DNA from 2 places in the Cupriavidus basilensis genome. Region 1 is predicted to be linked to the other one. Evidence: riboswitches for the same ligand, from Rfam matches in the RefSeq annotation. Region 1 holds a riboswitch; the other holds the start of a gene.
What was found. Region 1 has a riboswitch for ZMP and ZTP ahead of F7R26_RS08185 (LysE family translocator). Riboswitches for the same ligand answer to the same signal wherever they lie in the genome.
Positions count from the first base shown of each region.

Region 2: it holds a riboswitch for ZMP and ZTP, as region 1 does, so the genes downstream of both, glyA (serine hydroxymethyltransferase) here and F7R26_RS08185 (LysE family translocator) in region 1, are expected to answer to the same signal.

Region 1 covers NZ_CP062803.1:1,787,256-1,802,091, reverse strand. Annotated here, with positions in the region: gene F7R26_RS08200 (NAD(P)H-quinone oxidoreductase) at 66-1,097, opposite strand; gene F7R26_RS08195 (LysR family transcriptional regulator) at 1,249-2,133, shown strand; gene F7R26_RS08190 (VOC family protein) at 2,198-2,695, shown strand; ZMP/ZTP riboswitch at 2,766-2,849, shown strand; gene F7R26_RS08185 (LysE family translocator) at 2,870-3,502, shown strand; gene F7R26_RS08180 (DNA polymerase II) at 3,739-6,114, opposite strand; gene F7R26_RS41420 (methyl-accepting chemotaxis protein) at 6,190-7,764, opposite strand; gene F7R26_RS08170 (SDR family NAD(P)-dependent oxidoreductase) at 8,135-8,989, opposite strand; gene F7R26_RS08165 (citryl-CoA lyase) at 8,991-9,788, opposite strand; gene F7R26_RS08160 (class I adenylate-forming enzyme family protein) at 9,785-11,338, opposite strand; gene F7R26_RS08155 (tripartite tricarboxylate transporter substrate binding protein) at 11,361-12,356, opposite strand; gene F7R26_RS08150 (IclR family transcriptional regulator) at 12,459-13,316, shown strand; gene F7R26_RS08145 (LysR family transcriptional regulator) at 13,333-14,229, opposite strand; gene F7R26_RS08140 (dioxygenase family protein) at 14,382-14,836, shown strand, end outside.
Region 2 covers NZ_CP062803.1:3,355,287-3,370,122, reverse strand. Annotated here, with positions in the region: gene F7R26_RS15500 (PilW family protein) at 1-871, shown strand, start outside; gene F7R26_RS15495 (hypothetical protein) at 874-1,431, shown strand; gene F7R26_RS15490 (pilus assembly protein) at 1,439-5,029, shown strand; gene nrdR (transcriptional regulator NrdR) at 5,065-5,529, opposite strand; gene glyA (serine hydroxymethyltransferase) at 5,676-6,923, opposite strand; ZMP/ZTP riboswitch at 7,047-7,149, opposite strand; gene ybgC (tol-pal system-associated acyl-CoA thioesterase) at 7,311-7,715, shown strand; gene tolQ (protein TolQ) at 7,712-8,395, shown strand; gene tolR (protein TolR) at 8,438-8,875, shown strand; gene tolA (cell envelope integrity protein TolA) at 8,891-10,045, shown strand; gene tolB (Tol-Pal system beta propeller repeat protein TolB) at 10,275-11,603, shown strand; gene pal (peptidoglycan-associated lipoprotein Pal) at 11,621-12,136, shown strand; gene ybgF (tol-pal system protein YbgF) at 12,155-12,913, shown strand; gene queC (7-cyano-7-deazaguanine synthase QueC) at 13,064-13,747, shown strand; gene F7R26_RS15435 (YeeE/YedE family protein) at 13,813-14,836, shown strand, end outside.

The sequences.
Region 1 (14,836 bases):
CGAACTTCAGGACTTCGGTGCCCGGCATCCTGCCTCGGTGTGGCTGCCGGCAGTTTGATCCATGTTCAGCCAATGAGATCGGCGCCTGTCGTAAGGACAATCTTTCCAAAGTGTGCGCCGGAATCGATCAGTTCGTGAGCGCCGCGAGCGTCGGCAAGCGCAAAGGTCTTGTAGACAACCGGCTTGATCTTGCCGCTCTCGATGTGCGGCCAGACCTGCCGCTCTAGTTCATGGATGATGGCCGCCTTGTCCGCGGACGTGCGCGATCGCAATGTCGAGCCCATATGCGTCAGACGTTTCGTCAACATCGGCACGATGTTGAGATCCTTCGCCGGCCCCTTGATCACGCCCACCTGGAGGATCCGTCCGTCCATGGCTGCGGCGTCATAGTTTCTAGCCACGTAGTCGCCGGCAATGATGTCGAGGATCACGTCGACCCCTCTTCCATCGGTAAACCGCTTCGCCGCGGCGACGAAATCTTCCTCGCGGTAATCTATTGCGAGGTCTGCGCCTAGCGCCAGGCTGGCCTCCCGGTGCGCCTGCGAGCCAACTGTCGTGACGATTTTCGCAGCGCCGAATGCCTTCGCCAGCATGGTCGCCGTGGTACCGATACCTGACGCGCCGCCATGGATCAACACCGATTCGCCGGCAACCAGCTTGCCGCGCTGGAACAGGTTCAGCCATACCGTCATCAACGTTTCGGGCATGGCCCCGGCTTCCACCAACGTCAGGCCTTTGGGGATATGCATCGTGTTGCAGGCGTGCGCGACCGCATATTCTGCGTAACCACCACCGGGAATCAATGCACACACCAGTTCGCCGATCCGGAATTGCGATACGTCGGAGCCAACGGCAACCACCTGACCTGCCACTTCCAGCCCCGGAATGTCGGAAGCACCGGGGGGCGGATCATAGAGCCCTTTGCGCTGGAAAACATCGGGACCGTTCACGGCAGCTGCGTGGATGCGGACCAGAACCTGATCGGCGGCCGGCATCGGCACCGCGCGCGTAGCCGGCACCAGGACCTCAGGACCGCCGGGCTGTTTGATCTCAATGGCTGTCATGGACGACGGCACACGATAAGCTGAAGCAGACATGGATATCACTCTTTCTAAAGATGAGGCTCGATGGATCCGGGCGGATCATTGAACGAGGAACTCTTGCGTTCAGTCTAGGCCTCGACGCTGATGAATATGTGCAGCATTATTCATGGTGACAGATGCAAATTTGCATCAGGAGGGCGGCACGATGAACTGGGATGACGCGCGAGTGTTTCTCGCGGTGGAGCGCGAAAAGACGCTCCGTGGCGCGGCCAGGACGCTCAACCTTGATCAGGCGACGGTCGGCAGACGGATCGCGGCGCTAGAACACGCCCTACGTGCAACGCTCTTCCTGCGCACCTCTGACGGTTACGCGTTGACCGCCGCAGGCGAGGCCGCGCTGAGATCGGCGGAGAAAATGGAACACGCCGCACACGAACTCGTCAGACGAACTCAAGGCACGGATACACGGCTTGCGGGGGACGTAAGAGTCACCAGCACCGACTTGATCGCGCTCCAATTCCTGCTTCCCGCCATCGAACGCCTGCATGCTGCGCATCCCGAAGTGCGCGTCCTGCTGGATACGTCGACGCGCATGCTAAACCTGGCCAGGCGCGAAGCGGATATCGCAGTCCGGTCGGTCAGGCCGGAAAATCCCGATCTTGTCGCACGGCGCCTGGCTCGCTGGCCCATGGGACTCTTTGCATCGCGTGCTTATCTCGAGCAGCACGGCAAGCCCGCCGCTGGCTCCGCCTTCGCGGGCCACGATCTTGTCGTCTATCAAGGAAACTGGACCGGGAATCGATCACCGACGCTTGCTGGCGAACCGATACACGCGGGGCGCATCGTATCGACCTTCAATTCCAGCCTCATGCTGCGCACCGCGGTAAAGGCCGGACTCGGCATCGGTGAACTTCCGATACATCTGGCTGAACACGACGGCCTCGTGCAGATATGGCCGGAACCCGCACGTGGGGCGGTCTACGAAATCTGGCTCGTCACGCATCAAGACCTTCGGCATACCGCGCGCATCACGGCAATGATTGACGGCATCGTCTCGGCGTTCGAAGATCACGCAACCCACACAAGATAGTCACGCACGACGTCACTGCGGCTGCTGCGCGGATGCAGGTGGCCAACTTATCAGGAGATGCGAAATGACCAGCAAGAACACGATCTGCCTGTGGTACGAAGGTGGCGCCGTTGACGCCGCGAACTTCTATGCGCAGACGTTCCCCGACAGCGCAGTCGGCGCCGTCCACCGCGCACCGGGCGACTATCCTGGCGGCAAGCAGGGCGATGTCCTGACGGTTGAATTCACCGTCGCCGGCATCCCCTGCCTTGGCCTGAACGGCGGCCCGTATTTCAAGCACAACGAGGCATTCTCTTTTCAAATCGCGACGGACGACCAGGCCGAAACCGACCGCTTATGGAACGCAATCATCGGCAATGGCGGCCAGGAAAGCGCATGCGGCTGGTGCAAGGACCGCTGGGGCTTGTCATGGCAGATCACCCCGCGCGCCCTCACCGCGGCAATATCCGACCCTGATCCTGCTGTGGCCAGGCGCGCGTTTGACGCGATGATGACCATGAAAAAGATCGACATCGCCGCGATAGAAGCAGCACGGCTGGGCCAAAACCTATCCGCAAGCTGAAGGAGCGTATCCCCCGCGTTGCCAATGATTCTTCCCGTGGCCTAAAGCATTTTCTCCTGTGCTATGATTTCTGCACTCATGTGACTGGCGCATACAGATAGGGCACTATCGGGGAGCGTGAGGTTGCTAGCCGCCGCGCGCCTGGGCATTACCTACTATCCTTGGAGATGGGTTATGCCTGATTTTGCACACTTGCTGATGTTCGCTCTTGTGGCCTTGGGAATGGTTTTAACGCCGGGGCCGAACATGATTTATCTGATTTCCCGCTCCATTTGCCAAGGCAGACGCGCAGGCCTCATTTCATTGGGCGGCGTTGCTCTGGGCTTTGTGTTCTACATGCTGTGCGCGGCATTCGGAATTACGGCTTTCGTATTTGCGGTACCTTACGCATACGACACGCTTCGCATTGGCGGCGCTTTGTACCTTCTCTATCTTGCCTGGCAAGCGGTCAAACCGGGCGGACGGTCCGCGTTTGCAGTGCGCGACCTGCCGGTCGATACCCCAAGGAAGCTCTTCAGCATGGGGTTTATCACCAACCTGGCGAATCCAAAAATCGCCGTCATGTATCTGTCTCTGCTGCCCCAATTCATTACGGAAGGACATGGCAGTGTTCTTACCCAGTCGCTGGCGCTCGGCGGCGTTCAGATTTCGATCAGCCTCGCTGTGAATGCACTGATCATCGTGACGGCCGGATCGATCTCCACCTTCCTGTCAGGACGCCCGCAGTGGCTATTGGTGCAGCGTTGGCTGATGGGAAGCGTTCTGACAGGTCTGGCGGTGCGGATGGCATACGAATCCAAGAAATAGCAGCACCTTGCCAATACGCCGGCGCGACACCTCGCAGAGATAGCGGCGCCTGCTTCCACGGCAGTCCACACTGCCGTGGAAGCGACCGGACATGGGCACGCGGTCCTAATGTAAAAGCAAAAGAAACTGCGTGACTATGCCGTCTATGCCGTCGACGCCAATTCCTGCATCCCTTGAAGCTCGCGAACCTCTAACGTTGACTCAGCGCTGGATAAACGCCAACGCCTGAGCCCCCGTCAAAACAAGGCCTTCTGCCCCGTCACCAGCGTCTCGAACGCATCGCCCAGGAAGGGCAGGATGGCGTCGGCCACCGGCTGCAGCTGGCGCGTGAGATAGTGGTCGTAGTCGATGGGCGAGCGCCGGGTTTCCAGCGGCTCGGGGCCGGCCACTGTCATCACATAGCTGATCCAGCCGCCGTCCTGGTATTGCAGCGGACGCCCTTCCTTGCGGTTGAACTCGTCCGCGATGCGTGCCGCGCGCACGTGCGGCGGCACGTTGCGCTGATAGTCTTCGAGCGTGCGGCGCAAGCGTTTGCGGTAGACCAGTTGCGCGTCGAACTCGCCGCTCATGGTGCGGCGGACGTAGTCCTGCACGTATTCCCTGTACGGCTGCTTCTTGAACACGCGTTGATAAAGCGCTTGCTGGAACTGCTGGGCCAGCGGCGTCCAGTCCGTGCGTACCGTCTCCAGGCCCTTGTAGACCATCTCCTCACTGCCGTCCGCCCTGGCGACCAGCCCCGCGTAGCGCTTCTTGCTGCCCTGCTCTGCGCCGCGCACGGTGGGCATCAGGAAGCGGCGGTAGTGGGTCTCGTACTGCAGCTCCAGCGCGCTGTCCAGGCCGTACTCTTGTTGCAGATGCTGCCGCCACCACTGGTTCACCTGCTGGACAAGCATGCGGCCAATCCTGTCGGCGTCTTCCTCGGCATGCGGCTGCTTCAGCCAGACAAAGGTCGAATCGGTATCGCCATAGATCACCTGGTAGCCCTGCGCCTCGATCAGCTCGCGCGTGCGGTGCATGATCTCGTGGCCGCGCATGGTGATCGACGACGCCAGGCGCGGGTCGAAAAAGCGGCAGACGCTGGACCCTAGCACCCCGTAGAACGCATTCATGATGATCTTCAGGGCCTGCGACAAGGGCTTGTTGCCTTCGCGCTTGGCCGCTTCCCGGCCTTGCCAGATCTGCTTGACGATGGCCGGCAGGCAATGCCGGGTGCGCGAGAAGCGCGCGCCGCGAAATCCCGGCACCGAGCTTTCGTCGGACGGATCCCGCAGCCCCTCCACCAGCCCGAGCGGATCGATCAGGAAGGTGCGGATGATGGACGGGTACAGGCTCTTGTAGTCCAGCACCAGTACCGAATCGTACAACCCGGGCTGCGAATCCATGACAAAGCCGCCGGGGCTGGCACCCTCCGGCACCTCGCCCAGGTTCGGGGCGACATAGCCCTGGCGATGCATCAGCGGCATGTACAGGTGGGTGAAGGCGGCCACGCTGCCGCCGCTGCGGTCCGCGGGCAAGCCGGTGACAGCGGCCCGCTCCAGCAAGAAGGTCAGCAACTCGGTCTTGGCGAAGATCCGGGTCACCAGCTCGCAGTCCTTGAGGTTGTAGCGGGCCAGCGCGGGCTTGTCCTCGGCAAAGCGGCGGTCGATCTCCGCCATCCGCTGATACGGGTTATCGATGGACTTGCCCTCGCCTAGCAGCGCCTGCGCCACGTTCTCCAGGCTGAAGGACGGGAAGTTCCAGGTAGCGGAGCGCAGCGCTTCGATACCATCGATGATCAGGCGACCGGCGGCGCAGGCAAAGAAATGGTTGTCCTTGAAGCCGTGCTCGCGCCACTCCAGCACATTGCCTCCCCGGCCGAACAGCAGCGGGACCTGATAGCGATCCGCATGCTTTTGCAGCACGCGCAGGTCGAACTGCACCACGTTCCAGCCGATGATGGCATCGGGATCGTGCTGGGCAAGCCATTGGTTCAGCTTTTGCAGCATCAGCGGGTGGCTGGCGCAGTACTCCAGGTCAAAGTCGACCGCACTGTCGTCGCCGTTGGGCGGGCCGAGCATATACACCTGGCGCTGGCCGCAGCCTTCGAGCGCGATCGAGTACAGGTCACCGTGGGCGGTGGTCTCGATGTCCAGCGACACCAGCTTCAGCGTTGGCCGATAGGCTGGCCCTGGCTTCATCTGGCTGTTGAGCAGGGGACCCCCGCCGTGGGCCACGTTGGCCTCGCCGGCAAACCAGACAGGCGCGGTGATGAAGCGCTCCATCAGGTAGCGCTCCGGGGGGCGGATGTCGGCCTCGTAGACGCTGACGCCGGCTTCCTTCAGCAGTTTTTCCAGCTTGGTGAGCTGGCGGTAATGCTGGCAGTACAGGCCCAGCACCGGGCGGCGATGGAAATCCGCGAGCGGGAGTTCGCGCAACGCCACATTGCGCTCGCAGCGCAAGACCGCCTCGGCGGTCTCGCGCTGCTCAGCCGGGATAAATGCCACCGAGGGCTGATGCGCCAGGCGGATATGCCGGGGGCCACTGTCGGTCGCCAGCCAGAACTCGACTTCTGTCCCGGCGGCCGTATCCCGCCAGTGCCGAGTCAGAAGAAAACCCTGTTGTCGTTGTGCCACCTGCCGCCTTTGAAAACCCACCCTGGCCGGCTATTTTACTGGTCCTTGGCCAATCAGGCCCCGTTCAGCCCCCGCTCAGGCCGCGGTCAGGCCGGATGGCGCGCCATGCCCGCCACGCTCCTGATGGAGCTTGAACACGGCCACCGCCTGCACCAGTTGCCGTGCCCGCGCATGCAGGCTTTCCGCCGCTGCCGAGCTTTGCTCCACCAGCGCGGCGTTCTGCTGGGTGGCCTGGTCCATCTGGCTCATGGCGGTTTCGATCTGCGCCACGCCCGCGCTCTGCTCCGTGCTGGCTGCGCTGATCTCGCCCATGATGTCGGTCACGCGCTTGATCGCCGTCACGATCTCCGTCATGGTCGCGCCGGCATGATCCACCATGGCCGTGCCCTGCTCCACGCGCTCCACGCTGGCAGTGATCAGCGTCTTGATCTCCTTGGCCGCCTCGGCGCTGCGCTGCGCGAGGTTGCGCACCTCGCCCGCCACCACGGCAAAGCCCCGCCCCTGCTCACCGGCGCGCGCGGCCTCCACGGCGGCGTTCAGCGCCAGGATGTTGGTCTGGAACGCGATGCTGTCGATCACGCCGATGATGTCGGCGATCTTGCGCGAGCTATCGTTGATCTCCTTCATGGTGCCCACCACCTGCCCGACCACGTCGCCGCCCTTGCGCGCCACCGTGGTGGCGCCAATGGCGAACTGATTGGCCTGCAGCGCGTTGTCGGCGTTCTGCCTGACCGTGGAGCTGAGCTCCTCCATCGAGGCCGCGGTCTGCTCCAGCGCGCTGGCCTGTTCCTCGGTACGGCCGGACAGGTCGCGGTTGCCATCGGCAATCTGCTGACTTGCGCTGGCAACGCCCTCGGCGTTCTCACGCACGTGGGCGATCACGCGCACCAGGTTGGCCTGCATGTCCTTCAGCGCGCGCATCAGCCTGGCGGTTTCACTATTGCCGCTGGCATCGAACTGCAGGCTCAGGTCGCCCGCGGCCACGGCCGCCGACACCCGCACGGCCTGATTGATTGGCCGGGTAATGGCGCGGATGATCCATGTGGCCATGCAAACGGCGACCAGCAGCGCGACGGCACCCGAAGCCCAGATCGTGGTCTTCATGCGCTCGACGGCGTCGATGGCCTCGCTCGTGGATTCTTCCATGCGATTGTCCTGATGCTGGATCAGGCCTTCCACGGCGGCGAAATAGGCCAGCTGGCCCGGGCGCAGCTCGCCCAGCAGCATGTTCCTGGCCTCGTCGGCATTGCCTGCCGCCACCAGCCCAAGGAACTTGTCCTGCAATGCACCGTACGCACCGCGCGCCGCGTTCACCTTGGCCAGCTCGGCCCGCCCCTTGTCAGAGACGATCTTGGCCTCTAGCCGGGCCCATTGGGCGGCAATGGTCTTTTGCGTGGCGGCGGTCTGCTCACGTTCCTTCTCGATATCCGCCGCCACCGTCATGATCACCATATTGCGCAGCGAGCGCGCGACCTGGTTCAGGTTTCCCTTGATCTCATTGAGTTCGGCGATTTTCCTGTAGTAATCGCTCAAGACGGTGTGCAATGCACCTTCCACCATATGAATCTTGATGATCGATGTGCCGCCCATGAAGGCGATCAACAGAACCAGAATGCCGAATCCGGCAGTAAGGCGGGTCGATATTTTCATGTCACTGAAACGCATGTTTGTCCGTCGTCCTGGAAAAAGAAAGGAGGATTGCAAGAGGTCATCGGCCAGAGCCATCCCGGATAGGCAAGCGAGAGACCGGCAGGCGGGTGCGTGGCAACGCCGCCTGCACGGATGCCTGACTTTCGCTTGTCGTGGCAACCGATCGAGCGTCGGCTTCGGGAGGAAGACATCGGCTCGTGCCGGCAAGGAATGCCGGCATTCTTCATGCCGATGACTACATATCGGCAAGCTTGAGTGGCTCTTTAGTCCCTCGCGCAATGGCATAGCGCGAATATCCGCGCTGCGGACATGGCTAGCCGGTCATCCCTTCTTTTAAGCAACTACTGCACACGGGGCGACGGATTGCGTGTCACACGAATTTCCCGGTGATGCCGCCATCCACCACCAGCTCCGTGCCGGTGACATAGGCCGCCGCATCGGAGGCGAGGAAGGCGCAGGCGTGGGCCACGTCCCATGCGCTGCCCATGCGGCCCATCGGCACTTGCGCGGCGCGCGCACGGCGCGCCTCGTCCAGGCTGGTGCCGGAGAACATCTTTGCCACCGTGGTGGCGATGCGCGGCGTGTCGATCAGCCCCGGCACCACGGTGTTGGCGCGCACACCATGTGGCGCGTATTGCTGCGCCAGCATGCGCGTGAACTGCGTCACGGCGGCCTTGGTCACGCTGTAGGCCAGGTGCGGGTAGCCCACGTAGCGCATGCCCGCCACCGACGAGATGGCGATGATGGCGCCGCGCCCGCGCGCCACCATGTCGGGCAGCACCTGCTGGCTGGCCAGCAGCAGGCTGCGCACGTTGACGGCGTGGATGCGGTCCAGGTCGTCCGCGGTGGTTTCCATCGGGCCACCGGTCTTGCCAATGCCCACGTTGTGATGCAGCACGTCCACCATGCCGAAGCGCTCGCGCGCTGCGGCAAAGAGCCGCACCACTTCGGCCTCCACGGACACATCGCCCGTGAAGGTTTCGGCGATGCCGCCTTCGGCCCGGATCAGCGCCGTGGTTTCCCCGGCCGAGGCCGCGTCGCGGTCCACCACGCAGACCTGCGCGCCCAGGCGCGCGTAGGTCACGCTGGCCGCGCGGCCGATGCTCCAGCCCGGCCCCGCGGAGCCTGCGCCGGCGACAAACACCGTGCGGCCCGAAAGATCGAGCGGCAACGCGGGCGGGCGAGCCGCCGCCGCGCTGTCGCCAGCGTTCGATGGCTTGGTCATGTCACGCCCCCTCCCCCGGCTGCTGCCCACCTTCGCCCACATAGGGGATCGCGTGCTCGATGGTGTCCCAGATAAAGCGGCCCGAGGGGCTTTGCTGCTCCTCCACGATATGCGCCACCAGCCCGGCGGCGCGCGAAATCACGGCAAAGCCGCGCATCACGGCCGTGGGCACGCCCAGCTCACCCAGCAAGGCAGCCACGGCGCCGGTGGCGTTGATGGTAATGGGACGGCCGGCCACGGCATCCACCGCGCTGGACAGGCGCTCCAGCGCGCGGATCTTGTCGCCGGCCAGGTCGGGCTCGGCGCGGCCCATTTCCAGCAGCTTGTAGGCGCGCGGGTCCACCGGCTTGTGCAGGTGATGGCCAAAGCCGGGCACATGGCTCTTGATGGACTTGTAGTGGCGTGCGATCGCCATGGCCTCGGCATCGGGATCGGCGGCCGCGCCGATGCGGTCGAGCAGCTGCGCGCAGTTCTCCATGGTGCCCACGAAGGAGCTGCCCACGGCCAGCAGGCCAGCGGATACGGCGCCCTGCAGGTTTTCGGGCGCGCTCATGTAGATCAGCCGCGTGGCGATGGCGCTGGGCGTGAGGCCGTGCTCCATCAGCACGATCAGCACCACGTCGGTGATGCGCAGGTCCACCGGGCGCGGCGCACGGCCCAGGATCTGCATGAGCATGACCTCGGTGAAGGTCTTCTTGCCCATCAGGTCCTCGACCAGGTCCGCGTCGCGGTAATGCAGGCTGGTAAGGGTATGGGTGCAAAGGCGGGTGACGGGCGTGGAGGAAGCGGAGGAAGTCATGATGGGTTCGCAGTGGATTCGTTGGCAGGGGTCGGGGCCGATGGGGCCGAAGGGGCGATGGCGCGTTCGCGCACCGCGGTCTTGAGCACCTTGCCCACGGCGGAGCGCGGCAGGCTCGCATGGAAGTGGATACGCTTGGGCGTTTGCACGGGGCCCAGGCGCTCGCGCACAAAGGCAATCAGTTCGCCTTCGGTGGCATGCTGGCCGGGGCGCAACTGCACGGCGGCCTGCACCGCCTCGCCCCATTTTTCGTCGGGCACGCCGAACACCGTGCATTCATGCACCGCCGGGTGCTGGCCCAGCGCGTTCTCCACGTCCACCGGATAGACGTTGAAGCCGCCGGTGATGACCATGTCCTTGAGCCGGTCCTTGAGGTACAGGTAGCCGCGCTCGTCGATCAGGCCGCGGTCACCCGTGTGCAGCCAGCCGTCCACCAGCGTCTCGGCGGATTTCTCCGGCAGGCGCCAGTAGCCGCTCATCACCAGGTCGCCGCGCGCCACCACCTCGCCGACCTCGCCCGGGGGCAGCAGGCGGCCGTCCGGGGACATGATGGCCACGTCGCTGAACCAGGTGGGCAGGCCCACGGCGGCCCAGTTGCGCTCGTCCTCGAAATCCGCGGGGCGCATCACGGTCAGGCTCTGCGGCGCCTCGGTCTGCCCGTAGGTGGTGCCCAGCACGGGGCCAAAAAAAGCGCGCACCTCGCGGATCTTCTCGGGCGGCATGGGCGCGCCGCCGTAGATCAGGCGGCGCAGGCAGGGGAAGTCCGCGCGCGCGGCGCCGGGCAGCGCCATCAGCATGTAGACCAGCGTTGGCGGCATGAAGCACACGGTGCCGCCGCGCTCGCGAAACGCCGTGCGCACCGCCTCGGCGCCGGCCTCGGCCAGCACCACGTGGCAGCCGCCTTGCGCCAGGATGGGCAACAGGTAGGTGGACGTGCCATGCGTGATCGGCGCGGCCACGATATAGCGTTCTTGCTCATCAAAGCCCCAGGCGTGGATCTGGTTGGCGACGTTGGTCATCCAGGCGCGGTACGGCTGCATCACGCCCTTGGGCAAGCCGGTGGTGCCGCCGGTGAACTTGATCGCCTGCGTGGCATCCTCCGGCAGCGCAAAGGCCGGGCGCGATGCGCCGGCATGCTGCGCGATCAACGCGGCCACCGACACCTCCCCGGGCGGCGGCGAGCCACTATAGATGCGCGCGCCGGCCGCGCCCTCCAGCAGGCCGGCGCAGGCCGTATCGAGCACCAGGATGGAGGGCTCGGTGGCATCGATGATGCGGCGGATCTCCGGCTGGGTGCTCTTGGGGTTCAGCGGCACCCAGACCTTGCCGCAGGCCAGCACCGCCAGGAGCGCGACGATGTGCTCGGCGCTGTTCTTCGCGCAAATGCCCACGCGGCTCTGCAGGGTGTTGTCGAGCGCATTGAGCGCCGTGGCCAGCGCGGCCACCTGGGCGGCCAGCGCGTCGTAGCGGATCGCGCCTTCGGGGGCGTCGATCGCAATGTTGCCAGGCCAGCGCGCCGCGGCACGCCAGAAGAAATCGATCGGGTACATGGTAGGCAACGCTCCTTGTTTCTTATTCGGCCTTGGCGCCAGACTGTTTCACCACGTCGTGCCAGCGCTTGGTTTCCGCCGCGATCAGGCGGCGCAACTGCTCTGGCGAGCCGGGCTCGGGGGTGGCCGCCAGATCCTGCAAGCGCTGGCGCACGTCGGGCGCGGCCAGCACCTTGTTGAGGGCCGAGTTCAGGCGCTCGATCACCGGCCGCGGCGTGCCGGCGGGCGCGGCCAGGCTGAACCACGATTGCACGTCAAAGCCGGGAAAGCCCGACTCGGCAACGGTCGGCACCTCGGGCAGCAGCGGCGAGCGCTGGGCGCTGGTGATGGCAATGGCGCGCAGCCGCCCCGCCTTCACGTGCGGCAGCGCAGAAGGCGTGTTGTCGAACATCGACTGGACCTGCCCGCCCAGCAGGTCGGTCACCGCCGGCGCGCTGCCCCGATACGGGATGTGCAGCATGTTCAGCCGCGCCTGCATCTTGAACATCTCGCCCGACAGGTGGATGGACGAGCCGCTGCCCGACGAGGCAAAGGTGATGCCGTCCTGCGACGCCTTGGCAAAGCGGATGTAGTCGGCCAGGGTTTTCACCGGCAGCTTGGGGTTCACCACCAGGATGTTGGGAATCCTGGCGATCAGCCCGATGGGCTCGAAGTCCTTTTGCGGGTCGTAGCCAAGCTTGTCGTACAGCGACGCGTTGATGGTGTTGGCGATGGTGTAGACGTAGAGCGTATAGCCATCGGGCACGGACTTGGCCACCACTTCGGCGCCCACGTTACTGTTGGCGCCCGCCCGGTTGTCCACCACCATCGGCTGGCCCAGCTGTTCGCCCAGCTTGAGCGCGATGATGCGCGCGATCACGTCCGTGGCGCCGCCGGCGGCGTAGCCGACCACGAGCTTGATGGGCTTGGTGGGCCAGGCAGTGGGCTGGGCATGAAGCGGCAGCGCGAGGCCGCCCGCCAGGCTTAAGGCCGCCGCGAACGCCAGCAGGCGCCGGCGCGATGCATGATGCAAGGTCATGGTTTGTCTCCTGTTTTGGCAGTGCAATGCCGTCGCTGGCCCCCTTCTGGCCGCGCTGCGGCATACTGCGGGTGGCTTCCATCGACCGAGAAATTCTTCCCCATGCCTGCCCGCTCCGCCAATCAAAACGTCCGCCTGCCGGACGTTTCCACCAAGAGCAAGGCAATCCTCAGCCCCCTTCCCGGCGCCGCCGATGCCACCGAAGCCGCCGAAGACGGCGGCAGCCGCACGCTGCGGCGCGGCCTGCAATTGCTGGATGCGGTGCTGGCCAGCGGGCGCGAAGGCCTGCGCGTGGTCGACCTGTGCCGCATCGCGGCGCTGGAGCGCGCCACCGTCTACCGGCTGCTGGCTACCTTGATGGAAAGCGGCTATGTGGCGCAGCGCGGGCGCTTTCGCTACGTGGCGGGACCGCGCCTGGCGGCGCTTGCGCAGCCGCACGCCACCGATGGCCTGGCGGCGCGGCTACAGCCAGTGCTGGCGCGCGTGAGTGCCGCTTGCGGGGATGCCGCGTTCGCCGTCGTGCGCGAAGGCGCGATCTCGCACTGCATCGCGCGCCATGTCGGGACGCATCCGGTGCAGATCCTCGTGATCCAGGTCGGCACGCGCCAGCCGCTGGGCGTCGGCGCTGCCGGGCTGGCCTTGCTGGCGGCCTTGCCGCAAGACGACGTGGCGCGATCCATCGCCGCCAATGCCGCGGCCCTCGGCCACTATGGCGGCATGACGCCCGAGCGCATGAACATCCTGGTGCGCGCCACACGCGAGCGCGGCTGGTCCGTGATCGGCAATCACGCCACCAGCGGCGTGCTGGCCGTGGGCATGGCGGTGCACAGCACGGACGGCGAACCGGTGGCGGGCATCAGCGTGGCCTCCACGCTGGCCCGCATGCCGCGCGAGCGGCAGCAACTGATTGCGCGAGCCATGCGCGAATCGCTGGCGGCGCTGTTGCCCAAGGGACTCTGAAGGCGATGGGTGCCCCCTAGCCCCAAGACACATCCCGAAACGCCTCCACCAGGAAATCCACCAGCCGGCGCACCTTGAGCGGCAGCTGCTTGCGCGTCGGATACACGGCGTAGACGCCGATCTCGATCGCGCGGAACTCGGGCATCAGTTCAACCAGGTCACCGCGCCGCAAGTCGTCCTGGAGCATGAAGCTCGGCTGCAGCATGATGCCGCCATGCGCCAGCGCAATGGCGCGGCACGTGTCGCCATTGTTGGCGTACACGCGGGCGCGGGTGCTCACGCTGACCTTGCCGTGCGGGCCATCGAACTGCCATTCGTCGCGCCCGGACCAGTTGGTGTAGGCCAGCACGCGGTGCGCGGCCAGTTCATGCGGATGGGTTGGCACGCCGTGCTGCGCCAAATAGCCAGGCGACGCGCATAGCACCATGCGGGTTGCGACCAGTTTGCGGCTGATCAGTGCGGAGCTTGGCATGTCGCCAATGCGCACGGCAAGGTCGTAGCCTTCGTCGACCAGGTCCACCACGCGGTCATTGAGGGTGATATCGAGATCAACCTGCGGATACGCCGCCATGAAAGCGCTCCAGAGCGGCGCGAGGTGAAGGATGCCAAACGTGAGCGGCACGTTGATGCGGATCAGCCCGCTGGGCTCCTGCGTGCGGGACGTGATCTCGGATTCGGCATCATCCAGCGCCGCCAGCACTTCGCGCGCGCGCTGGTAGAAAATGCGCCCCTCCTCGGTCAGCGACAGCCGGCGCGTGGTGCGCTGCAGCAGGCGCACGCCCAGGCGCTGTTCCAGTGCATCCACATGGCGCGAGACGGCGGCCTTGGACATGCGCAGGCCCTCGACCGCGCCGACAAAGCTGCCGGCGTCGACCACGGCGGTGAATACGGTCATTTCCAGGGCACGGTCCACGGGGTTGCCTGGGCTCCGGTTTATTGTCTCGATAATCGGGACTATATATCACACGAATGGCAGTTTATTGCCGCGACATGAATCAATAAACTAGCAAGATTCCTATGTCGTTGCACGCCGCGGGTTTTGCCGTGGCGACCGGAGATTCCGAGATGTCTACCGCACTGCCCGTCCTCTTTGTCTCCCATGGCGCGCCCACCTTCGCCATCGAGCCTGGCCTGGCCGGCCCGCAGCTCACCGCGCTGGGGCGCGCGCTGCCGGTGCCCAAGGCGGTGCTGGTGGTCTCGCCCCACTGGGAAACACGCGGCGGCGTGCGCGTGACGGCAAGCACGCAGCCCGAGACCATCCACGATTTCGGCGGCTTCCCGCGTGCCCTGTACGAGATCCGCTACCCGGCGGCCGGGCATCCGGCGTTGGCCGAGCGCACGGTGGCGCTGCTGGCGCAGGCCGGGTTCAACGCCGGGCTGGATCCGCGGCGCGGCCTGGATCACGGTGCCTGGGTGCCGATCCGCCACCTGTATCCCGATGCGCAGGTGCCGGTGTTCCAGGTGTCGCTGCCGCAGCCGCTGGACCCGGCCGGCGCGCTGGCGCTGGGCCGTGCGCTGGC
Region 2 (14,836 bases), 1.6 Mb from region 1:
CGACAACGCCGCGATTGCGCCCGTATGGGTGACACGCCCGGGTGGGGTGGGTGCCTCGGACACGATATCCATTGCGGGAGCCTCCTCAATTGGCGCCGCGGCGCCGATCGCCCTTAGTACTGGAATGGCGACAGGGACGGATCCGCTGAATGTGCCTTCGGCCCAGGGCATCACCATTCCGGGCCCGAACACGCAGGGGTCGGTATTACTAGTTTCGGCGTACAGCGGCAACGGCAGCGTGACTGCGCCCTGCACCGTCATGCAGGTCAGTGGAACCACGCTGCAGGCCAACAGCACGCAGATAGCCCATGCGGCGGGCAGCGGCAACTGGAATCCTCCGGCAACGGTGGTGTTCTCCAATCCACAGGCTTATGGCGCTGGCGCGAGCGTGATGAACGCGGGGGCATTTACCTGGACGACTTATCAGGTCAACAACGCGACGGCCACGCTGCAACTGGTTGATCAGTTTGCCTCTGCTGGTACCCCCGCGACGCCGCTGGCAGAGAATGTGGTCTACATGCGCGCGCAGTATGGGGTGGTCGCGGGAACAGGCTTGAGCGTTGCCCAATGGGTGGATGCTACCGGGGCATGGGCATGGCCGCTAAGCGCGGCCAGCATGAGCCAGATCCGGGCAATTCGCGTAGGCCTGGTCACGCGAATTCCGGCGGCTGTAAAGCCGTCAGGCGGGCCGGGAGCGGCATGCGATGCCACAACGGCGGCGACCTTGCCGGTGATTTTTGCCGCTACCGCTTCGCCCCTGGGGGCAGCCGTGACGGCCGATCTGAGCGCGACACAGAATTGGCAGTGCTATCGCTATCGCACGCAGAGCCTCGTCATCCCTCTCAAGAATATCGTGTTCGGAGAACAGTGAGCATGCGATCGCGTCGCACCCAGACCGGCCTCGCGCTGCCGATCGTGTTGATCATCCTGCTGGCGATCCTGGTGTCCGCGGTGTCGTTGCTGCGTACCGGTGCCGTATCGGGAACCACGGCCGGCAACGTTGCATTCAAGGAGGCTGCGAGCCAGGCCACCGATCTTGCCTTGACCGCTGCGAAGACTACCCTGGATGGCGTTGCCAACCCGGATACCACGGATACCACCAAGCAGTACTACGCGACCACTACCACCTTCGCGCTGGACCAGAATGGCCTGCCCAATGTGAACTGGGCCGACACCACCAGCTTCCCGCAGGTCCAGGTCGGCAACGGTGGCTTGCAATATCAATATGTGGTCGAACGCCTGTGCAGTTCGACTCCGGTGACAGATCCGTACGGCCAGTGCACTGCCCGCGCCAAGGCGATCCAGGGGCCAAGCAGCAATCAGATGGGTTCACCTTCACTGCAACTGCCACAGGTGGCTTACCGGGTGACGGTACACGTCACGAGCCCGCGCAGCGGCGAGACATTCGTACAGGCAATCCTCAACAGATAACCGGCCCATGAAACTCTCATCCTTGCTTAAGGTTTGCCTGGCGATTTCCTCGGTGGCGGTGATTTCGGCCTACTCTGCCTCGACCGACATTTCCGTTACGCCGCTCTCCGCCACTTCGCAGGCGCCGCCCAACGTCATCTTTGGCATTGACGATTCGGGTTCGATGGACTTCGAGGTCCTGATGAATACGAGTGACGGTGCCTTGTGGTGGGATACGAGCAACAAGAACTTCTACTCGGGTGGCAAGTTCAACTTCAATGATACGGGCTCGTCCGGCAATGGCTGGATGAAGTTTGCCTATCTGTTCCCGAACGGGCAGAGCACCAGCAATGATAGCGATCTGCGCCGCTACGCCGATTCGACGTCCGATCACTTCGCGGTGCCGCCGCTGCCGCAGTACAGCTACATGCGCAGTGCGGACTACAACCCGATCTATTACAACCCGAATGTAACCTACGTCGCATGGCCGTCAGCCTATATGGGTGGCGCAATGAAGAGCTTTAGCAACGCAAGCACGGCGGCGACCCGTAGCCATCCGTACTATCCGACGCAAAGTTCATCGTCGCCATACACGTGGAACATGGCGGGGACTGTTGCCGTGCAAGGCAATCCAGGCGCCAACACGACCTTCCGCATGTTCCCTGGCATGGTGATTCCGTTTGCGTGGGCATCTGCGAACTCACTCACGCAGATCACCTACAAAAAAAATGGCGGCAGTTGGACAACCACGAATATCAGTAGCGATCTCACAATCCCCTCCAACGTCACCTACTGGGATGTTTCGCTTCCTTACCGCCCCGCGACCTACTACGTCAAGGATGCAACCTGTACGGCTAGCACTGCAGGCTGCAATGCAACGCCGGATGGTGCCTTTGTGCGCGAGTGGCAGATCGTTCCTGCCAACAGCGGGAAGTTCCCGGGCGGACGCAGCTATGCGGATGAGCTGCAGAACTTCGCCAACTGGTTTCAGTATTACCGCAAGCGCAAGCTGATGCTGGGCTCGGGCATGGGCCAGGTTTTGACGAACCTAAAGGGAATGTACGGTGCCTATACCAACTTCAATTCGGGGGCGGGCACCAACGTCACCATGTACGACTTTTCCTCGACGGATAACTTGAAGAATGGTTCTGCGTTGCTGGGGGCGATTTATCAGAGCGTAGCGGCTGGCGGTACGCCCACACTTGAAACACTCAACTTCATCGGTGGCCAGTTCATGAGAACGGACACCAATGCGCCGGTCAAGTTCGCTTGCCAGCAGAATGCAGGTTTTATCCTGACCGATGGCTATGCCAACAAGTCGACGGTGACGCCGCCGAGCTATTCGGCCAGCAGCAGCTTCATCAACACCGCCCCGTACTCGGCAATTCCCAAGCCTTCCTTGGCGGACATCGCGAGCTCTTACTTTGTCAATAATCTGCGCACCGATCTCACTGCGGGCCTGGTGCCGGTCAATTCGACGGATAGCTCCTGGAATGCCGACAAGAACCCCAACCTGCATATGAATACGTATGCGGTGGCGCTGGGTGCAAAGGGCTATATCTATGGGCAGAACACCGCGCAGGCCAACAGCCCGAACCTGAATCCGCCGACCTGGGTGGCCACGTCCCAGAACTACAGCCCTAACGCGCTGGATGACCTTTGGCACGCCACCATCAATGGCCGCGGCCAGATGTTCCGAGCGACCAACGCCGCCGACCTGACGTCGTTCTTCCAGCAGGTGCTTCAGAGCCTGTTGTCGAAATCCGCATCCAACGCGGCAATTGCAGTGAGTTCCACTAATGGCGGTGGCGCGGCCTTCATGGCCAGCTACAACGGCCAGAACTGGTCTGGCGAGCTGACCGCCGCGCCCATCGACCCAACCACCGGGTTCATCAATGCCGCCGCGCCGCTGTGGAAGGCGCGCGACCAACTGACTAGCCGCACCGCCAGCAATCGCTGGATAGGGACCTACGACAACGGCAAGGGCGTTGCCTTCGCAACGGGGACGGGAGGATTGCTGGCGAGTACCGTCAACCTGCTCAACAGTTCCGGCAAGACTGACGGGGCCAGCGTGTTGGCCTACCTGCGAGGCGATCGATCACTGGAGGGCACTACCTATCGGACGCGCAGTTCGCTACTTGGTGATATCGTGTCGGCTGAGCCGGTTTATGTCGCCGGTGCGACCGCCTATTACACCGACGCGGGCTATGCCGGGTTCCAGAGCCAGCTCGCTTCTCGCAAGCCCGCGATTTACCAGGGGGCAAACGACGGCATGCTGCATGCGTTCGACGCCAGTTCCGGCGCGGAGCTCTGGGCGTATGTGCCGGGCGCGCTTCTGACGACAAGCGGGAAGATGAATGCGTACACGGTGACGCCCTATACGCATCAATACTACGTCGATGCCACGCCGGCTGTTGGCGATGTCTACATGGCCGGTATCAAGGCATGGAAAACCCTGCTAGTGGGTGGGCTAGGGGCGGGGGGCAGTGGCTACTATGCGCTTGATGTGACCAGTTCGACGGCGCAAAGCGATGCGGACGTGGCCAGTAAAGTGAAATGGGAGTTTCCGAATTCGGCGACCAGCAGCACGGATGCGGCCAACCTGGGCTTGACCTTCGGCAAGCCTATCCTTGCGAAGACTAAGGCCATGGGCTGGGTGGTGCTCGTGCCGTCGGGCTATAACAACAATGTGGTTCGCAACGGAGGAACGCAGGGCGATGGCAAAGGCCGCCTGTTCGTGCTCGATCCTGCTACCGGCAACGTCCTCCAGTCGATCTCGACCGGGGTTGGCGATACGACTACGCCTTCTGGTCTCGCCTATATTTCCGCTTACGCGGCGAATGGATCGACCGACGCGACAATCGACTACGTTTATGGCGGCGACCTGCTGGGGAATGTGTGGCGCTTCGATTTGTCCGGCACCGCTGCTACCTCGTGGAATGTCAGCAAGCTGGCCAGCCTGGCGGATAGCAGTGGCAAGGCGCAACCGATCAGTTCGGCGCCGGAGCTGACTACCTATAACGGTCAACGCATGGTCTTCGTGGGTACGGGTCTTCTGCTCGGGCAATCCGACTTGGGCGTGAGTAACGTGCAATCCATGTACGCTTTGGTTGACAATATGACTGCAGCGCCGCTGATCTCGAACGTGCGAACCGCGCTTGTGAAAAGAACTGTGACGCTATCGGGGTCTGTGCGCCATATCAGCAACACGCCTCCTGTGAACTACACCAAGAATCCGGGCTGGTACTTCGATCTGCCAGGCTCGGGTGAGCGAGTGGTGACCAATCCGGCCGCTATTGCGGGGATCCTGGTTTTCACCACCGACATTCCCTCGGCGGCGACTTGTGGCTCGTCCAGCTATCTGTATGCAGTGGATTTGACTACTGGCGGCGAACTGCCAAGCACGAACTTCACTTCATCCGGGCTGTCCCCGTGGACGGGGATTGCCCTATCCAATACCGCGCTGTCATCAAGGCCGTCGCTGGTCGCGTTAAACAATGGCAATCTTGACGCACTGACCCAGCAGTCGAACGCCACTTCGTCCACGTCTCAACTGCCGATCAATTTGCTGAGCAAATCCAAGCGGGTGGCGTGGAAGGAGGTCTACATCCAGAAATGAGGCGGGCTTGGCGCCAGGGGTGGCTGGCCCGTAGCTTAGCGTTTGCTGCTGCTCGCCGCCACTTCGGCGAGTACATCGGAAAATTCCGACACGTCCTCAAAACTCCGATACACCGAAGCAAACCGGATATAAGCAATTTTGTCCAACCGGCGCAGCTCGCGCATGACCAGTTCCCCGACCTGGCTGCTGGGGATTTCCTTCTCGCCGAGGGCGAGCAGTTTTTCTTCGATGCGGGTGATGGAGGCGTCGATGGCTTCGGCCGAGACCGGGCGCTTGCGCAGGGCGAGGCGCATCGAGTCTTTCAGCTTGTCGCGGGTATAGTCCGCGCGAGAGCCGTTTTTCTTGACGATGGCGGGGAAGAACAGCTCGATCCGCTCATAGGTGGTGAAGCGGCGGTCGCAGGATTCACAGCGGCGGCGGCGGCGCACCGTATCGCCTTCTTCCGACATGCGCGTGTCCAGGACCTGGGTGTTGGAGTGAGCGCAAAAAGGGCATTTCATGCCTGACCACCTCGAAGTATGAGCCGGGGCGCGTGCCGCGCAGGCAGCGTTTTGTCATTCTGTGTCGCGCCGGGCTAGGTTGGCAAGGCCCGCCGCAGGCGCGGCGGGGCTGCCGGCCACCCGCGCTTGGCGGGTGGCGCAGGGCTTTAGCCGTAGACCGGGAAACGCTTGGTCAGGGCTGCCACTTGCTCGCGTACGCGCGCGATGTTGGCCAGGTCGTGCGGGTTTTCCAGCACGTCGGCGACGAGGTTGGCCACCAGGCGGGCTTCTTCTTCCTTGAAGCCGCGGGTGGTCATGGCCGGCGAGCCCAGGCGGATGCCCGAGGTGACGAACGGCTTTTCCGGGTCGTTGGGGATGGCGTTCTTGTTGACGGTGATGTGTGCTTCGCCCAGGACCTTTTCGGCTTCCTTGCCGGTGATCTGCATGGCGCGCAGGTCGACCAGCATGACGTGGCTTTCGGTGCGGCCGGAGACGATGCGCAGGCCGCGCTCGATCAGGGTTTCGGCCAGCACGCGGGCGTTCTTGACCACTTGTTGCTGGTAGGTCTTGAACTCGGGCGAGAGGGCTTCCTTGAACGCGACTGCCTTACCGGCGATCACGTGCATCAGGGGGCCGCCCTGGATGCCGGGGAAGATGGCCGAGTTGATGGCCTTCTCATGCTCGGCCTTCATCAGGATCACGCCACCGCGCGGGCCGCGCAGGCTCTTGTGCGTGGTGGTGGTGACGAAGTCGGCGTGCGGCACCGGGTTGGGGTACTCGCCGGCGGCAATCAGGCCGGCGTAGTGGGCCATGTCGACCATGAACAGGGCGCCGATGGACTTGGCCACCTTGGAGATGCGTTCGAAGTCGATGCGCAGGGCGAAGGCCGAGGCGCCGGCGATGATCAGCTTGGGCTTCTTTTCCTGGGCCAGCTTTTCCAGCGCGTCGTAGTCGATGTCTTCGTTTGCGTCCAGGCCGTAGCTGACCACGTTGAACCATTTGCCGCTCATGTTGAGCGCCATGCCATGGGTCAGGTGGCCGCCTTCGGCCAGGCTCATGCCCATGATGGTGTCGCCCGGCTTCAGGGCGGCGAAGAACACCCCCTGGTTGGCCTGCGAGCCGGAATTGGGCTGCACGTTGGCGGCTTCGGCGCCGAACAGTTGCTTGACGCGGTCGATGGCCAGCTGCTCCACGACGTCGACGTACTCGCAGCCACCGTAGTAGCGCTTGCCGGGATAGCCTTCGGCGTACTTGTTGGTGAGTTGCGAGCCTTGCGCGGCCATCACGGCCGGCGAGGTGTAGTTTTCCGAGGCGATCAGCTCGATGTGCTCTTCCTGGCGCTGGTCTTCCTTCTGGATGGCGGCAAAAAGCTCGGGGTCGATCTGGTCGATCGTATAGCGGCTGCGTTCGAACATGGCGAAAACTCGTCTGAAAAAAAGGGGAATTCCGAATGGCTTCGGGGTAGGGCGCGCGGGGAAGGCACAGGCGACCGGCGCCGGATGCGTTGGCTATCCGGCGCAGGGCGCACCCTGCTTCCCATTCGCTGCCCAGGCGAGCGGCAGGCGCTTGAAACATCGCGCCAGAGAACTTTGCGCTTCCTCGTGGTAGTGCCCACTGACTTCGCCAGTCGCGCAAGATGGAATGGTTGGCGGCAGTTTAACGCGAGGCGCCGGCTCGCTGCAAGACGGTGCTGCGGGGCCAAAGACCGAAAGTCAATGCCTTGTCCGTCAGGTAATGTAATTGTTGTAATGTCGGACAAGGGTTTACACCGGGTCGGGCCGGCTGCCGTTACAATCGCGGCCATGAGCAACAATGTGTGGGCCTTGCGGGTGTACTGGGAAGACACCGACGCGGGCGGCGTAGTGTTCTACGCCAATTACCTCAAGTTCTTCGAGCGCGCCCGTACTGAGTGGCTGCGCTCGCTAGGCATCGAGCAGCAAGCGCTGGCCGATGAGTCCGGCGTCGTCTTCATCGTCAGAAGCACGGCGGTGGACTACAATGCCCCCGCCCGTCTGGACGACCTGCTTGAGATCCGGACACAGATTGAACGGGTTGGCCCGGCGTCGGTCCAATTCGCCCAAGAAGCCTGGCGTGGTGAGCAATTGCTGGCTACTGGCGCCATCCGGGTTGGGTGTGTTGATCGTAGCACATTTCGCCCGACTCCCATTCCCGCCCCCGTCCTTGCAACCATCAAGACCGCTCGATGAATCCCGTGACCGTCACGCAAGACCTGTCGATCATTTCGCTGGTGCTGCACGCCAGTGTGCTGGCACAGGCCGTCATGGCCCTGCTGCTGGTGATGTCCCTGTTCTCGTGGACATATATCTTCCGCAAGCATTTTTCCCTGCGCGCCGCGCGGACCCAGACCGAGGGGTTCGAGCGCGATTTCTGGGCCGGCGGCGACCTCCAGGCCCTGTATCAGAGCGCAGCCAACAATCGTCACAATACAGGCGCGCTGGAACGGATCTTTGAATCCGGCATGGGCGAGTACCTGAAGGCGCGCGAGCGCAACAATGACGCCGGCGCGCTGCTCGACGCCGCGCGGCGTGCGATGCGCGCGGCCTATCAGCGCGAGATGGATGTGATGGAATCGCATCTTCCGTTCCTGGCATCGGTGGGTTCGGTCAGCCCGTACATCGGCTTGTTCGGCACCGTATGGGGGATCATGAACGCCTTCCGTGGCTTGTCCAATGTGCAGCAAGCAACGCTTGCGGCCGTGGCGCCCGGCATTGCGGAGGCGCTGGTCGCCACCGCTATCGGCCTGTTCGCGGCGATTCCGGCGGTCATTGCCTACAACCGTTACGCCACCGAAGTGGATCGCCTGGCCATTCGCTTCGAGAGTTTCATGGAAGAGTTCCTGAACATCCTGCAACGGCAGACCCGCTAAAGCGCTGAAGCCACCAACGTCTTCGGTCAAGGAGAACCAGCAATGGCAGCGATACAGCGCCGTGGCGGCTCGCGCCGCCGGGCCAGCGCCGACATCAACGTCGTGCCTTACATTGACGTAATGCTGGTGCTGCTCGTCATTTTCATGGTGGCGGCACCGATCGTGAATCCCGCCGTGGTTGACCTGCCCAGCGTGGCCAACGCCACCCAGCAGCAAAAGGCACCCCCCATCGTCGTGACGGTGCATGAGGACGGTGCACTGACCGCGCGCGGCAAGGATAACGCCGGCAACAGCTTTGAGCGCAAGCTCGACAAGCAGGGCCTGATCGACTTCGTGCATCAGCGCCAGAACGAGAATCCCGATCAGCCGGTGGTGATCGCCGCCGACCGCTCGGTCAAGTATGAAGCCGTGCTGGACGTCATGTCAGTGCTCAAGGCCGACGGCGTGAAGCGCGTCGGCCTGATGGTCAAGCCCAAGTAAGCACCGCCCCACGCGATGAAAACCGCCGCCTATCCTTATCAGCCGGCCCCGGAGCGGGGAACCCTGCGTTCCTTCCTGCTCGCGGTTTTCATGCACTTGTTGCTGGGCATCGTGCTGTATTTCGGCGTGCACTGGCAGAGCAGCACCCCGGTGGGCGCCGAAGCCGAGCTCTGGGATGAGATCCCGGCCACTACCGCGCCGCCGCCGCCCCCGCCGCCTCCCGAACCGCAGCCCATCGTACAAGCCCGTCCCGCGCCTCCTGCGCCAGCGGTAAGGTCTCGCGCCGAAGAGGACGCAGAGATTGCCCTGCAGCAGCAAAAGCGCCGCCAGGCCGAGGCCGCCGCCCGCGAGGAGGCGCGCCAGCAGGCCGACCTGCGCGCGCGCCAGGAAGCCGATCGGCAGGAAGCGGCCCGCAAAGAAGCCGCTCGCAAGGATGCCCAGCACAAGGACGAGCTGCGCCGCGAAGAGCAACGCCGCGAAGAACAGAAGAAGGACGAGCTGAAGAAAGAGGCCCAGCGCAAGGAAGACGCACGCAGGCAGGCCGCGCTGCAGGAGCAGCGCAAGGAGCAGGTGGAGCGCGAGCGTAAGGAAGCCGACGCCAAGGCCCGCGCCGAGGCCAAGAGCCGTGCCGAGGCGGATGCCAAGGCGCGCGCCGAAGCTGACGCCAAGGCAAAGGCAGCCGCCGACGCCAAGGCCAAGGCTAACGCCGAGGCCAAGGCCGCCGCCAACGCGAAAGCCAAGGCCGATGCAGATGCCAAGGCCAAGCGCGACGCCGCCGCCAATGCCCAGCGCCACAGTGAACTGGCGCGGCTGCAGGCCATGGCCGGCGGCGGGGCGGCAGTCGGTGGCGCCGGCGGTGTCGGCAGCAGCGCCGGCAGCGGTGCTGGTTCTGGCGGCAAGGCCTCGCCTGGCTACCCGGATCGCGTGCGTCGCCGCGTCAAGCCGAATATCGTGTTTACCGAAGACGTGCCTGGCAATCCGGCCGCGGTGGTGTCGGTTCAACTGGCGCCGGACGGCTCCTTGATGTCCGCGCGGCTGTCCAAGTCCAGCGGCAATTCGGCCTGGGACAACGCCGTGCTGCGTGCCGTGGAGCGCTCGGATCCGCTGCCCCGCGACGAAAACGGCAAGGCGCCAGCCAGCTTCACGATCACCTTCAAGCCTAAGGATTAAGAGGTACGGCGATGGCGATGGCACGGGAACATTCGAATTGCAACATATTGCAACCTACGTCGATGCACCGCAGTCCCAACGCTAGGATGACAGGTTGCCTGACGCAGCCGGCAAATGTGCCCGGGGCACGCGATACGGGCATGCGACAAGCCTTCAGCATGCTTGCCCGTTCCACGGCTCCCGTTTGCCGGCCGCGCTCGATGAATATTGATCTCGATTGAGGAGCAGCATGCGAAAGCTTTGGGCCCCCCTTTGGCTGGCCGCGCGGCGGCACGGCACCCGCGCGCACGCCCTGTTTGCCGGGCTGGCGGTGGTGCTGGCGTGTTCGGCCGGCAGCGCACAGGCGCAATTGAACGTTGAAATCACCGGCGTTGGCGCCAGCCAGTTCCCCATCGCCACGGCCAACTTCCAGGGCGAAGCCCAGGCCCCGCAAAATCTCACCGCCATCATCCGCAGCGACCTGCAGCGCAGCGGCCGCTTCCGCAATGTCGACCCGGGTGGCGCCACGGTGGCGGAGTCCGCCAATGCCGACCTTGGCAGCTGGAAGGCGCGCGGCGCCGATGCTTTCGTGGCCGGCAGCGTCACACCTACCGGCAACGGCCAGTATGACGTGCGCTTTCGCCTCTACGACACCGTCAAGGGCACCAGCCTGGGTGGCTTGGCCTTCACTGTCAGCGCAAACCAGCTGCGCGTGACCGGCCACAAGATTGCCGACTATATCTACGAAAAGCTGCTGGGCGAGCGCGGCGTGTTTGCCACGCGGCTGTCCTATGTCTCGCGGGTGGGCGGGCGGTTCCAGCTGTTGATCTCGGACTCCGACGGCCAGAACTCTCAGGTGGCGCTGACCAGCAACGAGCCGATCATCTCGCCTTCATGGTCGCCGGATGGCAGCAAGGTCGCTTACGTGTCCTTTGAAGCCAAGAAGCCCGTGGTCTACGTGCACGACCTGGCGACCGGCAGGCGCACGCTGGTGTCGAACCAAAAGGGCAACAACAGCGCGCCTTCGTGGTCGCCTGACGGCCAGCGCCTGGCGGTGGCGCTGTCGCGCGACGGCAATACCCAGATCTACCAGGTTGGCGCCGACGGCTCCGGGCTCAAGCGCCTTACCCGCAGCAGCGCCATCGATACCGAGCCGCAATACGCGCCGGATGGCCGCAGCATCTACTTCACCAGCGATCGCGGCGGTGCGCCGCAGATCTATCGCATGCCAGCCAGCGGCGAAGAGGGCGGCGCGGCCCAGCGCGTGACCTTCAAGGGCAGCTACAACGTGAGCCCGCGCATTTCCCCCGATGGCAAGCAACTGGCCTATATCACCCGCAGCGGCGGCTTCAAGCTGCAGCTGATGGATCTCGGCAACGGCGATGTGACCTCGCTGACCGACACCGCCAACGACGAGGCTCCGAGCTTCGCCGCCAACGGCAAGTACATTCTTTATGCCACCCGGGTGGGAGGTCGCTCGGTGCTGGCGGCAGTGTCCACTGACGGGCGTACCCGGCAGGTTTTGTCGCTCCAGTCCGGCGAGGTTCGCGAGCCGTCCTGGGGACCATTCATGCAATAAACGAGGAGTTCCTAGCCATGACCAATATGATGACCAAAACCCTTGCCGTCGCCGCTCTGCTGGCCCTCGGCGCTTGCAGCTCCGGCGTCAAGCTGGACGATACCGCCAACGCCGGTGCCGGCAACAAGGGTACGCCTTCGACCGATGCCCGCGCCGTGGCGCCGGTGGACGTGTCGCGTGATCCGCTGAACGATCCGAACAGCCCGCTGGCCAAGCGCAGCGTGTACTTCGACTTCGACAGCTACAGCGTCAAGTCCGACTACCAGGGCATGCTGTCGGAGCACGCCAAGTACCTGGCCGCCAACAAGGGCCGCCGCATCCTGATTCAGGGCAACACCGACGAGCGCGGCACCAGCGAATACAACCTGGCACTGGGCCAGAAGCGCGCCGAAGCCGTGCGCCGCTCGCTGTCCTCGCTGGGCGTGCCGGAAACCCAGATGGAAGCCGTCAGCCTGGGTAAGGAAAAGCCCAAGGCAACCGGCCACGACGAAGCCGCCTGGGCAGAAAACCGCCGCGCGGACATCACGTACTAATCTGCGGACAGCCATCTCATGAAAGCACGCGTCTCCAAGTTGGTATTGCTTACTGCGATGTCCTGCGTCAGCCTGTTGCCGTTTGCACAGGCGCGGGCCGGCGTGTTCGACGATGACGAGGCGCGCAAAGCCATCGTCAACATGCGGGACCAGTTCAACGGTTTCCAGGCGACGGCATCGCAGCGCATCGACCAGAACAGCCGCGCCCAGCTCGACATGCAGAACCAGCTCGAAGGTCTGCGTCAGGAAGTGGCGCGACTGCGCGGCCAGAACGAGATGCTGCAGAACGAGGTGACGACGCTGCAAAAGCAGCAGAAGGACTACTACGCGGACCTGGATGCGCGCCTGAAGAAATTCGAGCCGCAACAGGTCACCGTGGATGGCCGAGAAGGGCTGTCGCAACCTGGCGAAAAGGCCGAATACGATGCCGCGCTCAAGCAGTTCCAGACCGGGGACTTCAAGGGTGCCGGCAACGTGTTCGCGGGCTTCATCAAGAAGTACCCGCAGAGCCCGTATGTGCCGCTGGCGCAGTTCTGGCTCGGCAACTCGCTGTACGCGCAGCGCGACTACCGCGGCTCGACCTCGGTGCTGCAGAACATGGTGCAGGCCTATCCGGATCACCCCAAGGTGCCGGATGCGCTGATCGCCATCGCCAACAACCAGATCGAATCGGGCCAGAAGCCCGCGGCCCGCAAGACCTTGGAGCAGGTGGTAGCCAAATACCCCGGCACCGAGGGCGCGCAGGCGGCGAGCAATCGCCTCAAGACGCTGAAGTGAGCGCCTGAGCGGGCGGGCGCTGCCAAGCAGCCCAGGTAGCAGTCAATACACCAAAGGCCCGCATACGCGGGCCTTTGGTCTTGGGCGCGCTAAAATACCCGATTCGCCTCGAATTTTGCGTGGCGCCTCCAGGCGCCGCGCCGTGCCATCATGAAAAAACGCGCTATCGTCCTGCTTTCCGGCGGCCTGGACTCCGCCACCGTCCTTGCCATGGCCAATGCGCAGGGCTTCGAGACCTATGCGTTGTCGATGCGCTACGGTCAGCGCCACTCCTCGGAACTGGAGGCCGCAAAGCGCGTGGCCGCCGCCTTGGGCGCCGTGCGCCACGAGATCATCGACCTGGACCTGCGTCGCTTCGGCGGCTCCGCGCTGACCGATGATAGCCTTGAGGTGCCTACGGACGGCGCCGTCGGCGGCATTCCGGTGACCTACGTGCCGGCCCGCAATACCATCATGCTGTCGCTGGCCCTGGGCTGGGCCGAAGCCGTCGGCGGCCGTGACCTGTTCTTCGGTGCCAATGCGGTCGACTACTCCGGCTATCCGGATTGCCGGCCCGAGTACGTGTCTGCCTACGAGGCGCTTGCCAACCTGGCCACCAAGGCCGGCGTCGAAGGCGAGCGCATCCGCGTGCACGCGCCCATCATCGACATGACCAAGGGCGAGATCATCCGCGCCGGCGTCAAGCTGGGGGTGGATTACGGCATGACGGTATCGTGCTACAAGGCTGACGACGATGGCCGGGCCTGTGGCGTGTGCGACTCTTGCCGCATCCGCCGCGCGGGCTTCGAGGCCGCTGGCGTGCCTGATCCCACCCGCTACCAGGGCGCAGCCTGACGGTTGTCGTTGCCACCAGCGCGCCTGCGCGCACCCACCCGTTCCGCTTCCCCCGCCGGACACCCATGCCCGAAATCGATATTGCCGCGCTCAGCCGTACCATACTGGCGAGCACCTTCATCCTGACCTTCCTGTTTGGGGCGGTGCTCCAGCGCACGCACTTCTGCACCATGGGTGCGGTCTCCGACATCGTCAATATGGGCGACTGGACCCGCATGCGCATGTGGGGGCTGGCCATCGGCGTGGCCATGATCGGCACCGCCGCGCTGGCTGCGGGCGGCTACATCGATCCCACCAAGACCATCTATGCCGCCAGCAAGCTCAGCTGGCTCTCCGCCCTGGTGGGCGGGCTGATGTTCGGTTTCGGCATGGTGCTGGCCTCGGGCTGCGGCAGCAAGACGCTGGTGCGTATCGGCGCCGGGAACCTGAAGTCGCTGGTGGTGTTCGTTTTCCTGGGGCTGTCGGCCTATATGACGCTGCGCGGCTTGTTTGGCGTGATTCGCGTGAACACCGTCGATGCCGTGGCGCTCACGTTGCCCACCACGCAAGACCTGCCCTCCGTGCTGGCGCACGCCAGCGGCTTGGCGCGCGCCACGCTGCAAGTCGGCATCGCGCTGGTGGTGGGCGGGGCGCTGGTGATCTGGGCGCTGGCGGGACGCGGCTTTCGCACCTTCGATAACCTGCTTGGTGGCCTGGCGGTGGGCCTGATCATCGTGGCCATGTGGTACGTGTCCGGGCACCTCGGCTATGTCGCCGAGGATCCCAATACGCTCGAGGAACTGTTTGTTGCCAGCAACAGCGGCCGCATGGAGAGCCTGAGCTTTGTCGCTCCCTATGCCTACACGCTCGACTGGCTGATGATGTTCAGCGACAAGAGCAAGGTGCTGACCATCGGCATTGTCAGCGTGTTCGGCGTGGTGGCCGGCGCCGCTGCGTACGCACTGGTGACCCGCACCTTTCGCTGGGAAGGCTTTGGCAATGCCGAGGACGTCGGCAATCATCTGGTGGGTGGCGTCCTGATGGGCGTGGGCGGCGTGACCGCGCTGGGCTGCACCATCGGCCAGGGGCTATCAGGCGTATCCACGCTGG